DNA from 3 places in the Sphingomonas sp. AC411 genome. Region 2 is predicted to be linked to each of the others. Evidence: riboswitches for the same ligand, from Rfam matches in the RefSeq annotation. Region 2 holds a riboswitch; each other region holds the start of a gene.

Region 1 (4,786 bases), on a different contig from region 2:
GTGTCATTCGGCGAGCATGGCGCTGAACCAGCCGCCACTCTCCTCCGATCAGTGGACCGCGGAGGTCACCAAGATGCGCGAGGTCTACAAGGCTCCTGTTGCACAGGCTGACGTGCCGGCGATCGTCGCTTATCTGACCGCCATGAGCGCAAAGCAGCCGGGCGCCGCGAAGGGCAAGGCGCAAGACCCCGATCCGAAGGCTGCGCCCGACGTATCGGGGGATCAGGCTAAGCACATCACTCACGACACGCGGTTCTGCGCGCGAAGTGCTGTGCGGCGTGTACGTGTCTCGCGCAGTGTTGCATTGGGCGCGAGGCCGTTCGCGGGCACCTTGGGTATCGCAACGCGCTGCGACAGGTAGATGCCATTGTGGCCCGAGCAGAGATAGGCCACGAAACAGGCGACGGCGATCGGCACCGCATAGCTGGCGCCAAACAGTTCAATCCCCATGAAGGTGCAGGCGAGCGGGGTATTGGCAGCCCCGGCAAAGACCGCAACAAAGCCGATCGCGGCGAACAGGCCCGTCGGTACGTCCAAGAAAGGCGCCAGCGCGTTACCGAGCGTCGCGCCGATGAAGAACAACGGCGTGACTTCACCACCTTTGAAACCCGCACCGAGCGTGACGACAGTAAACAGCAGCTTGATCGCCCAACTCCACGGATGCGTGTCTGGTCCGAAGAAGCTGGCGATGGTAAGGCTCTCGGGCCTCGCTGCCAGGACACCCAGGCCTAGATAGTCGCGCGTGCCGAACAGGAAGACGAGCGCGATAACGACGACCCCGCCGATCACTGGACGTAGCGGACCATAGGGGACGATCCGCTTCAGACATCCCCCGACCACGTGGTTGGCTTCGGCGAAGGCCAAACCGACCAATCCGAATATGATCCCCGCAATACCCGCCTTCGTCACGAGCAGCGCATCGACCGGTATCAACGCACCGATCGGGTAGACACCGTGATGGATACCCCAGGCGAGGCACGTCCAATCGCCGACTAGCGCTGCAACGAGGCAAGGCACTAGCGCGGAATATTCAACGCGGCCGATCGCCAGCACTTCGAGCGCGAAGACCGCGCCTGCGATCGGCGTGCCGAAGACCGCGCCGAACCCGGCTGCGATACCCGTCATCAACAGGATGCGCGTGCCGCCCGCATCGAGGCGGAGCGCGCGGCCGAAACCGCTGGCAAGGCTTCCACCCAATTGGACGGCGGTGCCCTCACGTCCGGCCGAGCCACCGAAAAGATGCGTCACCACTGTGCCGAAGAAGATGAGCGGCGCCATCCGCAGAGGCACCCCGCCGCCAGGCTCGTGGATCTGCTCGACGATCAGATTGTTGCCGCCTTCCACTGTGCGCCCGGTGACATGGTAGAGGAATCCGACAACGAACCCGCCCACCGGTAGCAGATAGAGCAGCCAAGGCGATGCAAACCGCAGTCGCGTAACGGTATCGAGACTCAGCAGGAACGCCGCACATAGCGTCCCGACGAGTGCCGCCATGGGCAGCAAGATCAGCGCCCAGCGCAGGACAGAGATCGCATGGTCGTGACGATCGCGCATGAATGCCGCGACATTCAGCGTGCCGACGAGATTGCGAAAGGTAGCGCGCACAATTCCTCCTTGCTGCCTGAAGGCGCCAAGTAGGAATCATCAGCTCTTATCAGAGCGGTTCGGCCAAATTGCCCGGCAGAAATCCATTGCCAAAGTCGATCTATTAGACGTTTGCCCCAACCGTCAATGGGCATGTTGGTCGGGCAAATGCTCGGACCGGCCAGTCGGCAGCGTCTATCTGAGCCCGTTATATGTACCGACCCCGGGTACGCTGCATGCGGGACCGATCGGCTTTGGCCCACGTCGTTTTCGGGCTTCGTCACAAGGGGGCGATACCGCACGAAAGCCGCGGATGCGCTGCGGGGTCTGATCGGTTCGCAGCAAACCTAGGGATGGCTGCTACGAGCGTGCCGTCCAGATGCCGACGAGCGCGGCCAGTGACACGAGCATAAGAAACCCGTTCATCACTAGGAGCAACGTCGCTGGCAGGCGCTTGATGTCCGGTCGTGGCGGCGGGGCGCCTGCGCCCATCTCTCGCCACACCGCAGCGGCGAAGCAAAAGGCGCTGAACAAGATCAGCATGGTCCCGGTCGCCGTCGCCAGCCACGGGAACACGACGTCCTTGAGCAGCGCGCGCGCGCCGATACCGGAAGCGAGCGCCGCCAGTCCGGTACGCACCCAGGCAGCATAGGTGCGTTCGCCGGCGAGGATTGTGCGGTCCGCGGCAAGCTCTGTGCGACGGTCGGCGCTGTCCACCTGCTGGACTGCGCTGTCCTTCAGCTTGCTCGCGCTCTCCGCCAGCTTCGCATGGGCCCGATCGGCGTCGTGCGGCGCGTCCATCAGCCAGCGGTAACGGCGATGCGATGCCAGGCAGTCGAGAGATAGCCGGCGAAGTTCCAGATCGGCTCGGGCCGTTCGGGCTGCATCTGCCCGGCACCGTCAACGGCGCGCACGATCAGGACGTGGAGTCCGGGAGACAGATCGACCGTGACGTGCCACTGCGTCCAGCTCCAAGGCGCATCGGGTTTTGCAGTCAGTTCCGCCTGCAGCCAGTCGGTGCCGCCATTGACGGAGACCTCGACGCGGGTGACCGCTCGGCCGAAGGCGACCGCATAACCCGCGATTTCGCACGCGCCGGCGCTGACATGCGCGCCGTCCACCGGCGCGCAGATCGCAGCATTGAGCGGCATCTCCTCGATAGTCAGACCCCGATCCCAGTCTGCGTCCTCCTTCGCTACCGACGCCGGAAAGAGCTTGTAGTCCTTAGCCTGGATCGGCGCATCGGACGGGCGATCGCGCACCTCGATGCGCGTCAGCCACTTGGCGCTACGAACGCCCGCATAACCCGGCACGACGAGCCGCAGCGGTGCGCCATGTTCGGGGGCCAGCGCCTCGCCATTCATGGCCCAGACGATCAGCACGTCGGGCTCTAGCGCCTTGGCGATCGAGATCGAGGCACCGAACGGTGCCGTCTCACCATCGACATCCACGTTGTCGGCCCCCGTAGTGCCGACGAACGACGCGCCGTCCTGGATGCCGGCTGCGGCGAGCACGTCGCACAGTGCGACGCCGGTCCACGCCGCATTGCCAATCGCGCCCACGTCCCAGGGATCGCCCGAAGTCTTTTCCACGTCTTGAAGATGTGCCCGACGATTGCCGGCGCACTGCATGGTCGCGGTCACTGTCCGGGTCGCAAATGCCGTTTGAAGTTCGGCAACCGTGTAGGAGCGCGGGCGGTCGACTAAGCCGTCCAGCGCTATACGATGATCGTCGGCCAGCTCCGGCGTTGGTCCGTGACTGCGGATGTAGAAGTTCGCCTGCGGCGTCAGGAAGGACGTGATCAGTTTATCCGGGGGCGTTTCCGCATTGAGCGGCTCCGGACAGCGGAGGATCAGATTCTGTTCGGCGCGATCGGATGCGGTCATGCAAGCGGCCTACCATGATGAAATCAGTAGCGAAATCGATCGTTTTGCTGGGCGATGTCACCCAGACTCTTTCGATAGCCTATCCCTTTCTAGACGGCGGTGGAGCGATCACCATGCCGTCGCGCGAAAGGCGCCGAGCGCCAGACAGCCTTTCCCGTAGATCGTCGCGATGTGACTGGACTTGCTACGACGGCTTTGTCCCAAAAGTCGTCGCTAGGTACTAGGGATGACGGAAAACCCTGTCGCCATCGCAGATGCGCGACAAACGGGTGATTTGCGCCGCCTGAACCCGGATGAGGGCGCTTAACGTATATCTGGGTCCGTTCTATGTACCGACCCCGAAGAGGGGCGATCCGAATGATCCGTCCCGAGTGGAACATGCAAGGGCTGGGTGAATGCCCGGCATCTGTAACGGGCACCCCGGAATCCGCCAGCCCACTTGTTGGCATGTGAACATGATAGCACGAGAACACGAGAACACGATGGAACGTGAACACGTGTCTGGCATGTAGAGGTTGGTAGCAAAGCCTATCGGTGAGTTTTGGGGTAGCGGCTCACCTTTGGGCCGACGCGCTGAAATCTACCAGCACGGGCAGTTCGGGAATTCCGCCGCGCAGCTTTGCCCGTCGTACAATGCTGTGCTGGTCGATCAGGTTCTGTGCGTCGCGCTTGCCGCTGGACGTTTTTGGGAACCAGTGGAGTGCCACCCGTTCGACCTTGCGCCCGTTCTTGATCGGCGTGAAATCGACATAGAAGGGGCAAAGCTTGTTAATTTCCTCGACAGCCACCTTCAGACAATATTTGTTCATATCAGCGAAGCGTTCGAGTTTACCTTCAGGCACGTTAAGCAGGCCGCGCAGCTCTTCGATCGTAAACTCCTCTTTCTGTTTGTATTCGAGACCAATGCGCCGCTCGATCATTTCATAGAGACAAAGTGCGTATTTTGACTCGAAGCAATACATTACCTGCGTCTTGAGACGGGCATAAACCTGACTGTTCCGCAGTATCTCGATTAGCTCTTCTGGGATACGATAGTGAAGGAAGCCGTCTTTTTCGAGGCTTTCATCACTTGGGCCGAGCAGCTGGACACGGCGCTTGTAGCTCTTGCCATCCTTGCGGATCGTGACGATCGCGATGGTGCCCATGAGGCGCAGCAGTGAACTCTCTATGCGCTCGTTGCCTTGGTGCGTCCCTTTCAGTCCGGATTTCGCAATGCGATGGATGATCGGCTCGCCAATGCGTTCCCAGGCATTGGCGATCAGCAGGTTGTAGATACGGCGATCCGCGAGGGTGAGGGGGCTTAGCTCTACAATATC
Region 2 (4,786 bases):
GCGTACGCTGATACCGACCTGTCCCTTGAACCCCGCCCCAAGGGCCTGCACCGCGTTGAGCAGGTCGGCGGATGGCTGTGGCCGGCCCGCTGGTCGTACTGGCGCCCGTGTCGGCAATCGTGGGGCCGGTGCCGTCGTCTGCACGGTGATGGGCACCGCCGAAGGCGGCAGGGACTGGCGTCCGGCGGGCACGCAGGCAGCCAGGACGGACATCCCGGCAACGGCGCCGATGCCCCGACAAAACGATTCAAGCGTCAACAAGACTTCCTTTTCTCACCGTGTAGCGCCTCGACCGTCCGGCGAAACCCGCGGCTAGGGCCTTCGGCGCGCTTAGAGGTCGATCCGACGCAAGCACTGGACTTCGGCGGTCAGCGATGCCGGCGGCGTGCGGCACGCTCTGCGCGCGCCTCGCGCAACGTCGCGTTAGGAACGAGGCCGTCCGCAGGCGTCTTCGCGACGGCGACACGCTGCGACAGGTAGATACCGTTGTGCCCGGAGCAGAGGTACGCCACGAAACATGCGACCGCGATCGGAACCGCATAGGTCGCACCGAACAGCTCAATTCCCATGAAGGTGCAGGCAAGCGGCGTATTGGCGGCGCCCGCGAACAGCGCGACGAAACCGATTGCGGCGAACACCCCGGTCGGGACGCCGAACAGCGGCGCCAGCGCGCTACCGAGTGCCGCGCCGATGAAGAACAACGGCGTCACCTCCCCGCCCTTGAAGCCGGAACTCAACGTGACGACGGTGAACACGAACTTGAGCGCCCAGCTCCACGGATGCGGGTCCGGTCCGAAGAAGCTGGCGATGGTCAGCCCGTCCGGCGTCGCCGCCAGCGTCCCGAGCCCCAGATAGTCGCGCGTGCCGAACAGGAAGACGAGCGCGATCGCCGCGATTCCGCCGATCAGCGGGCGGAGCGGACCATAGGGCACGATCCGCTTGAGCCACCCGCCGAGCGCGTGGTTGGCCTCGGCGAAGGCGAGACCCACCAATCCGAACGCGACCCCGGCAAGGCCCGCCTTGGCGACGAGCAGCGCATCCACAACGATCAACGCATCGACCCGGTAGACACCGTGGTGGATTCCCCAGGCGAGGCACGTCCAGTCGCCGACGAGCGCGGCGACGAGGCACGGCACGAGCGCACGATATTCGACGCGCCCGATCGCCAGCACCTCGAGCGCGAACACCGCGCCAGCGATCGGCGTGCCGAACACCGCTCCGAACCCAGCCGCGATCCCCGTCATCAACAGGATTCGCGTGCCGTCCGCATCGAGCCGGAGCGCACGGCCGAAACCGCTGGCGAGGCTGCCGCCAAGCTGGACCGCGGTGCCTTCGCGGCCGGCCGAGCCGCCGAACAGATGCGTCACCACCGTGCCGAAGAAGATCAGCGGCGCCATCCGCAGCGGCACCCCGCCGCCCGGCTCGTGGATCTGCTCGACGATCAGGTTGTTGCCACCCTCCACCGAGCGGCCCGTGAGATGGTAGAGCAACCCGACCCCGAAGCCCCCGATCGGCAGGCAGTATAACAGCCAGGGCGCCGCGAAACGCAGTCGCGTCACCGCGTCGAGGCTCCACAGAAAGGCTGCGCACAGCGTCCCGACAAGCGCCGCCATCGGCACGAGGATCAGCGCCCAGCGCACGACCGACACGGCATGGTCGTGGCGGTTCCGGACGAAGGTCGCGATGTCGAGATCGGTGATGAGGGTATGAAAGGTAGCGCGCACAAATCCTCCTTGCTGCCTGTCGGCGCCAAGTAGGAATCATCAGCTCTTGCCAGAGCGGTTCGGCCACATTGCCCGGCGGAAATCCATCGCCGTTGGGTCGCCTATGTCGCCTGATCGTGTAACCGTCAACGCCGGACAAGCGTTCGCTGGTGGTTTAGAACGGGCATCTGGAGCCGATCGGGTGGTTCTTTCGTGCTGGTTCACGAAGGGGATGTAGGAGTCCGGCAAAATCGCTTGCCCTGCCCCGATGCTTCGGCAGATGACGCGCACTCGACGAATGCCATCCTTGCCCTGCGAGGTACATGGTTGCAGATCGAGCGGGAGGCGCTCGTACCCGCGTTCACGCCACCGTATTTCGACGGAGACCGACGATCTTTCACCTCATCTTCGCGACCCCGTGCCTGCTCGTCATCGTCCGATGGCTCTGGCCGCTAGCCCTGCCGTTCTGGGCCAAGGGGGTATCGCAGTCCTCCTGCTCATGGCCTCGCAATATCATTTCTGGAGCCGGCTTTCGTCGGGATCGGTGTTCGCGCCTGAGTTTCCCCGTACGGTCGTGATCCTGTTCAACTGGGCGTTTGGCGCGATCGTGCTGCTCGCCGTCTTCCAGATTCTGCTCGACCTCGGAACGCTGGCAACGATGCTCGTGCGGTCGCGGTCGGTGCATGTTCCGGATGGCGTGCGCTTCGCCATTGCAGGACTGGCGGCGCTGCTCGCGGCGATCGGCGTCGGCAATGCCATCCGCGTGCCGCCGATCAACGACATCGAGGTCGCGATACGCGACCTGCCGCCCGAGTTCGACGGGTATCGTATCCTGCAACTGACCGACCTTCACATCAGTCGGCTGTTCCCGGAGCGCTGGGCCCGCCAGACCGTCGATCGGGCGAACGCGTCGGGGTCGACCTGATCGTCGTGACCGGCGACTTCATCGACGGCTCGGTCGCCATGCGCAGCCACGATGTCGAGCCGCTCCGAGTCTCCGTGCACCCGACGGGGTCTACGCGATCCGGGCAACCATGAGTATTTCTTCGATTACGCGGCGTGGATGCGCCACCTTGCAGGGTTGGGAATCCGGATGCTGCCGAATGCCCATGCCGTGCTGACCCGTGGCGATGCGCGACTGGTCCTGGCCGGTGTCACCGACCTGTCGGCACCGGGCGTGGGCCAAGCCGGACCAGACATGTCCGCGGCGCTCGCCGGATCCCCGGACGACGTACCCGTCATATTGCTCGATCATCAGCCCAAGGATGCGCGCCGCGCCGCCGCCCGGGGATCGCGCTTCAGCTATCGGGGCACACGCATGGCGGGATGATCGCTGGTCTGGATAAACTGGTCGCCCCAGCCAATGGCGGGTTCGTGTCCGGGCGCTACGAGGTGGCGGGCATGACGCTCTATGTCAGCAACGGCACGGCCCTGTGGCCGGGCTTTGCTCTGCGCCTCGGCCGACCTTCCGAACTGACCCGGATCACCCTGCGCCCCGCCCCATAAGTCGGCTAGGCATGCTGGACCATTTGGTCCAGCGTGTCGCGGAGAGCAGCTGGTCCGGACACAAAACCGGGACCGACGCTTGTGCGTCGATCCCGGCAATCCGACCCGGTTCAGCCCTTCAGCTTCGCCGCGGTCTCGGCAATGCGCTTGCCCTGATAGCGGGCGCCATCGAGTTCGTCCTTGCTCGGCTGGCGGCTGCCGTCACCGTCCGACAGCGTCGTCGCGCCGTAAGGCGAGCCGCCCTTGACCGCATCGACGCCCATCTGCGCCTGGAAGCCATAGTCGAGCCCGACGATCGTCAGCCCGTGATGCAGCAGGTTGGTGATGATCGAGAACAAGGTCGTTTCCTGGCCGCCATGCTGGCTCGCGGTCGAGGTGAACGCACCGCCGACCTTGCCGATCAGCGCGCCCGAGAACCACTGGCCGCCGGTCGTGTCCCAGAACTGCGCCATCTGCGCGGGCATCCGGCCGAAGCGGGTCGGCGCACCGACGATGATCGCGTCATACTGCTCGAGCGCGGCGGGGCCTTCGATCTCGGCATGTGCGGTGTCGGTCTTGAAATGCGCGGCCTCGATCACCGACTGCGGCGCGGTCTCGGCGACGCGGCGGATGTCGACCTCGGCACCACCGGCGCGCGCGCCCTCGGCGACGGCATCCGCCATCTGCTCGATATGGCCGTAGGACGAGTAATAGAGCACGAGAACCTTGGTCATAAGTGTTTCCTTCGAGTTCCCCTCCCGCTTGCGGGAGGGGTTAGGGGGCAGTTCCGGGCGGGATCGCGGGAGGAAGCCCCTCCCGACCCCTCCCGCAAGCGGGAGGGAGTTCTACTCGAGTCCACCAGAACGATCTCGGCGTCGTCTTGAGCCGTGATCGTCACCGTCTGGCCGCCCAGCAGCGCCGCTCCGTCGCGCGCACCGAAGGCGTCGTCGCCGATCGTGATCGCGCCGGTCGCGGGCACCAGATAGACGTGGCGGCCGTCGCCGACTGCATAGTCGACGCTGTCGCCGGCCTTCAGCGTCGCCGCCAGCACCCGGGCGTTCGCACGGATCGGCAATGCATCGACGTCGCCCTCGAACCCGCTGGCGAGCGTCACGAACTGGCCGGAGCGCTCGCCCTTGGGAAACGGCTTGGCACCCCAGCTCGGCGCGCCACCTTTGCGCGAAGGCTCGATCCAGATCTGGAAGATCGTCGTCGTCTCGGGCTCCAGGTTATACTCGGCGTGACGGACGCCGGTGCCGGCGCTCATCACCTGAACGTCACCAGCCTCGGTGCGCCCCTTGTTGCCGAGTGAATCCTGATGCGTGATCGCGCCGCTGCGGACATAGGTGATGATCTCCATGTCCTGATGCGGATGCGGCGGGAACCCGGAGTTCGCGGCGATCTGGTCGTCGTTCCACACGCGGATCGCGCCCCAACCCATCCGGGCAGGATCGTAATAGCTCGCGAACGAGAAATGATGCCTGGCATTCAGCCAGCCGTGATCGGCATGGCCGAGGCTTTCGAAGGGGCGGCGGTCAACTTTGGAAAGGGCAACTTTGGAAAGGGCAACTTTGGAAAGGGTCGTGGTCGTCATGAAA
Region 3 (4,786 bases), on a different contig from region 2:
CGCCCCCTCTTCGGGGTCGGTACATAGAACGGACCCAGATATACGTTAAGCGCCCTCATCCGGGTTCAGGCGGCGCAAATCACCCGTTTGTCGCGCATCTGCGATGGCGACAGGGTTTTCCGTCATCCCTAGTACCTAGCGACGACTTTTGGGACAAAGCCGTCGTAGCAAGTCCAGTCACATCGCGACGATCTACGGGAAAGGCTGTCTGGCGCTCGGCGCCTTTCGCGCGACGGCATGGTGATCGCTCCACCGCCGTCTAGAAAGGGATAGGCTATCGAAAGAGTCTGGGTGACATCGCCCAGCAAAACGATCGATTTCGCTACTGATTTCATCATGGTAGGCCGCTTGCATGACCGCATCCGATCGCGCCGAACAGAATCTGATCCTCCGCTGTCCGGAGCCGCTCAATGCGGAAACGCCCCCGGATAAACTGATCACGTCCTTCCTGACGCCGCAGGCGAACTTCTACATCCGCAGTCACGGACCAACGCCGGAGCTGGCCGACGATCATCGTATAGCGCTGGACGGCTTAGTCGACCGCCCGCGCTCCTACACGGTTGCCGAACTTCAAACGGCATTTGCGACCCGGACAGTGACCGCGACCATGCAGTGCGCCGGCAATCGTCGGGCACATCTTCAAGACGTGGAAAAGACTTCGGGCGATCCCTGGGACGTGGGCGCGATTGGCAATGCGGCGTGGACCGGCGTCGCACTGTGCGACGTGCTCGCCGCAGCCGGCATCCAGGACGGCGCGTCGTTCGTCGGCACTACGGGGGCCGACAACGTGGATGTCGATGGTGAGACGGCACCGTTCGGTGCCTCGATCTCGATCGCCAAGGCGCTAGAGCCCGACGTGCTGATCGTCTGGGCCATGAATGGCGAGGCGCTGGCCCCCGAACATGGCGCACCGCTGCGGCTCGTCGTGCCGGGTTATGCGGGCGTTCGTAGCGCCAAGTGGCTGACGCGCATCGAGGTGCGCGATCGCCCGTCCGATGCGCCGATCCAGGCTAAGGACTACAAGCTCTTTCCGGCGTCGGTAGCGAAGGAGGACGCAGACTGGGATCGGGGTCTGACTATCGAGGAGATGCCGCTCAATGCTGCGATCTGCGCGCCGGTGGACGGCGCGCATGTCAGCGCCGGCGCGTGCGAAATCGCGGGTTATGCGGTCGCCTTCGGCCGAGCGGTCACCCGCGTCGAGGTCTCCGTCAATGGCGGCACCGACTGGCTGCAGGCGGAACTGACTGCAAAACCCGATGCGCCTTGGAGCTGGACGCAGTGGCACGTCACGGTCGATCTGTCTCCCGGACTCCACGTCCTGATCGTGCGCGCCGTTGACGGTGCCGGGCAGATGCAGCCCGAACGGCCCGAGCCGATCTGGAACTTCGCCGGCTATCTCTCGACTGCCTGGCATCGCATCGCCGTTACCGCTGGCTGATGGACGCGCCGCACGACGCCGATCGGGCCCATGCGAAGCTGGCGGAGAGCGCGAGCAAGCTGAAGGACAGCGCAGTCCAGCAGGTGGACAGCGCCGACCGTCGCACAGAGCTTGCCGCGGACCGCACAATCCTCGCCGGCGAACGCACCTATGCTGCCTGGGTGCGTACCGGACTGGCGGCGCTCGCTTCCGGTATCGGCGCGCGCGCGCTGCTCAAGGACGTCGTGTTCCCGTGGCTGGCGACGGCGACCGGGACCATGCTGATCTTGTTCAGCGCCTTTTGCTTCGCCGCTGCGGTGTGGCGAGAGATGGGCGCAGGCGCCCCGCCGCCACGACCGGACATCAAGCGCCTGCCAGCGACGTTGCTCCTAGTGATGAACGGGTTTCTTATGCTCGTGTCACTGGCCGCGCTCGTCGGCATCTGGACGGCACGCTCGTAGCAGCCATCCCTAGGTTTGCTGCGAACCGATCAGACCCCGCAGCGCATCCGCGGCTTTCGTGCGGTATCGCCCCCTTGTGACGAAGCCCGAAAACGACGTGGGCCAAAGCCGATCGGTCCCGCATGCAGCGTACCCGGGGTCGGTACATATAACGGGCTCAGATAGACGCTGCCGACTGGCCGGTCCGAGCATTTGCCCGACCAACATGCCCATTGACGGTTGGGGCAAACGTCTAATAGATCGACTTTGGCAATGGATTTCTGCCGGGCAATTTGGCCGAACCGCTCTGATAAGAGCTGATGATTCCTACTTGGCGCCTTCAGGCAGCAAGGAGGAATTGTGCGCGCTACCTTTCGCAATCTCGTCGGCACGCTGAATGTCGCGGCATTCATGCGCGATCGTCACGACCATGCGATCTCTGTCCTGCGCTGGGCGCTGATCTTGCTGCCCATGGCGGCACTCGTCGGGACGCTATGTGCGGCGTTCCTGCTGAGTCTCGATACCGTTACGCGACTGCGGTTTGCATCGCCTTGGCTGCTCTATCTGCTACCGGTGGGCGGGTTCGTTGTCGGATTCCTCTACCATGTCACCGGGCGCACAGTGGAAGGCGGCAACAATCTGATCGTCGAGCAGATCCACGAGCCTGGCGGCGGGGTGCCTCTGCGGATGGCGCCGCTCATCTTCTTCGGCACAGTGGTGACGCATCTTTTCGGTGGCTCGGCCGGACGTGAGGGCACCGCCGTCCAATTGGGTGGAAGCCTTGCCAGCGGTTTCGGCCGCGCGCTCCGCCTCGATGCGGGCGGCACGCGCATCCTGTTGATGACGGGTATCGCAGCCGGGTTCGGCGCGGTCTTCGGCACGCCGATCGCAGGCGCGGTCTTCGCGCTCGAAGTGCTGGCGATCGGCCGCGTTGAATATTCCGCGCTAGTGCCTTGCCTCGTTGCAGCGCTAGTCGGCGATTGGACGTGCCTCGCCTGGGGTATCCATCACGGTGTCTACCCGATCGGTGCGTTGATACCGGTCGATGCGCTGCTCGTGACGAAGGCGGGTATTGCGGGGATCATATTCGGATTGGTCGGTTTGGCCTTCGCCGAAGCCAACCACGTGGTCGGGGGATGTCTGAAGCGGATCGTCCCCTATGGTCCGCTACGTCCAGTGATCGGCGGGGTCGTCGTTATCGCGCTCGTCTTCCTGTTCGGCACGCGCGACTATCTAGGCCTGGGTGTCCTGGCAGCGAGGCCCGAGAGCCTTACCATCGCCAGCTTCTTCGGACCAGACACGCATCCGTGGAGTTGGGCGATCAAGCTGCTGTTTACTGTCGTCACGCTCGGTGCGGGTTTCAAAGGTGGTGAAGTCACGCCGTTGTTCTTCATCGGCGCGACGCTCGGTAACGCGCTGGCGCCTTTCTTGGACGTACCGACGGGCCTGTTCGCCGCGATCGGCTTTGTTGCGGTCTTTGCCGGGGCTGCCAATACCCCGCTCGCCTGCACCTTCATGGGGATTGAACTGTTTGGCGCCAGCTATGCGGTGCCGATCGCCGTCGCCTGTTTCGTGGCCTATCTCTGCTCGGGCCACAATGGCATCTACCTGTCGCAGCGCGTTGCGATACCCAAGGTGCCCGCGAACGGCCTCGCGCCCAATGCAACACTGCGCGAGACACGTACACGCCGCACAGCACTTCGCGCGCAGAACCGCGTGTCGTGAGTGATGTGCTTAGCCTGATCCCCCGATACGTCGGGCGCAGCCTTCGGATCGGGGTCTTGCGCCTTGCCCTTCGCGGCGCCCGGCTGCTTTGCGCTCATGGCGGTCAGATAAGCGACGATCGCCGGCACGTCAGCCTGTGCAACAGGAGCCTTGTAGACCTCGCGCATCTTGGTGACCTCCGCGGTCCACTGATCGGAGGAGAGTGGCGGCTGGTTCAGCGCCATGCTCGCCGAATGACACGAGGTGCAGTTGGCGTTGATGACGTCGGCATGCGGGCCGGCGGGATATTGCCCTTCGTCGGTCGGGAGATCGACCGAGGTGGACGCCAGCGAGAAGCCGCGCGCCGAAACGCTTGGCGGCGGTGGTGCGGTCGGGGCGGCAGGCGGCGGGGCGATGCGGCTGTTCGGGGCACCGATCGCGAGTAGAAGAACGACGGTCGCGCCGACGAACCCGAACGACAGCGTGCCGATGGAAGGCGTTTTCATGGGGGAGCGCTCCTCAGCCGACGACGATGTTGGTGGTTTCGATGTTGCCGCGCATGAACCCGCCCGGGTTCCAGATCGGCGTCATCGGCTGCGCGATGCCGGCGGTGTTCCAGCAGCGCGACATCAGTCTGGTCGGGCCCGCATGGCTGAGCGGCACCTGCGCATCCCAGCGGCGGAAACTGTATTTGCCGTGATCGGGGCCAAGCGTCGTCTTGTACCAGCTCTTGCCGTTGTCGGTCGACACATCGACCTTGGCGACGCCGCAATCGCCGCCCATCGCGATGCCGCCCAGCGGGATTGACCGGTCAAACGCGATCGCCTGCCCTTCGTCGAGGCTCGTGACCCAACTGCGCGGGATCATCTTGTTGATCGGGACGGCCGGGAAATCCTTCTGGCCAGGCCGCACGTTCGCGCCTGGAGTGTCAGGGATCTTGTACGCCTTGGCCATCCAGTAACCGTCGTCGGGCGCGGCAAGCACCTCGATGTCGTTCAGCATCTTGACCCAATAGGTCGAATACCAGCCGGGTACGATCAGCCGGACCGGGAAGCCGTTGAGGAGCGGCATCTGTTCACCGTTCATCCCGAAGGCGAGCATCACTTCGCCGTCGCGTGCGTGGTCGATCGACAGCGACTTCGCAAAATCCGGTCCACCCGCGACCACCGGCTGGTCGAGCGCACCGAACCGCACCGCGACCGCGCCCGGCTTCACGCCGGCGATA

Evidence for each region. Region 2 has a riboswitch for fluoride ahead of AC0IX7_RS19145 (voltage-gated chloride channel family protein). Riboswitches for the same ligand answer to the same signal wherever they lie in the genome.
Region 1: another riboswitch for fluoride. It lies ahead of AC0IX7_RS21610 (voltage-gated chloride channel family protein); the one in region 2 lies ahead of AC0IX7_RS19145 (voltage-gated chloride channel family protein).
Region 3: another riboswitch for fluoride. It lies ahead of AC0IX7_RS21355 (voltage-gated chloride channel family protein); the one in region 2 lies ahead of AC0IX7_RS19145 (voltage-gated chloride channel family protein).

What each region holds. Positions count from the first base shown of each region.
Region 1 covers NZ_CEEDAQ010000003.1:78,997-83,782, reverse strand. The annotation lists gene AC0IX7_RS21610 (voltage-gated chloride channel family protein) at 241-1,605, opposite strand; fluoride riboswitch at 1,629-1,705, opposite strand; gene AC0IX7_RS21605 (YidH family protein) at 1,945-2,385, opposite strand; gene AC0IX7_RS21600 (sulfite oxidase) at 2,385-3,470, opposite strand; gene AC0IX7_RS21595 (replication initiation protein) at 4,025-4,786, opposite strand, start outside.
Region 2 covers NZ_CEEDAQ010000001.1:3,716,158-3,720,943, reverse strand. The annotation lists gene AC0IX7_RS19150 (serine hydrolase) at 1-213, opposite strand, end outside; gene AC0IX7_RS19145 (voltage-gated chloride channel family protein) at 369-1,724, opposite strand; fluoride riboswitch at 1,748-1,824, opposite strand; gene AC0IX7_RS19140 (hypothetical protein) at 2,203-2,628, shown strand; gene AC0IX7_RS19135 (hypothetical protein) at 2,797-3,033, shown strand; gene AC0IX7_RS19130 (hypothetical protein) at 3,030-3,209, shown strand; gene wrbA (NAD(P)H:quinone oxidoreductase) at 3,320-3,922, opposite strand; partial or broken gene AC0IX7_RS19120 (pirin family protein) at 4,039-4,782, opposite strand.
Region 3 covers NZ_CEEDAQ010000003.1:32,861-37,646, forward strand. The annotation lists gene AC0IX7_RS21345 (sulfite oxidase) at 353-1,438, shown strand; gene AC0IX7_RS21350 (YidH family protein) at 1,438-1,878, shown strand; fluoride riboswitch at 2,118-2,194, shown strand; gene AC0IX7_RS21355 (voltage-gated chloride channel family protein) at 2,218-3,582, shown strand; partial or broken gene AC0IX7_RS21360 (molybdopterin-dependent oxidoreductase) at 4,081-4,786, opposite strand, start outside.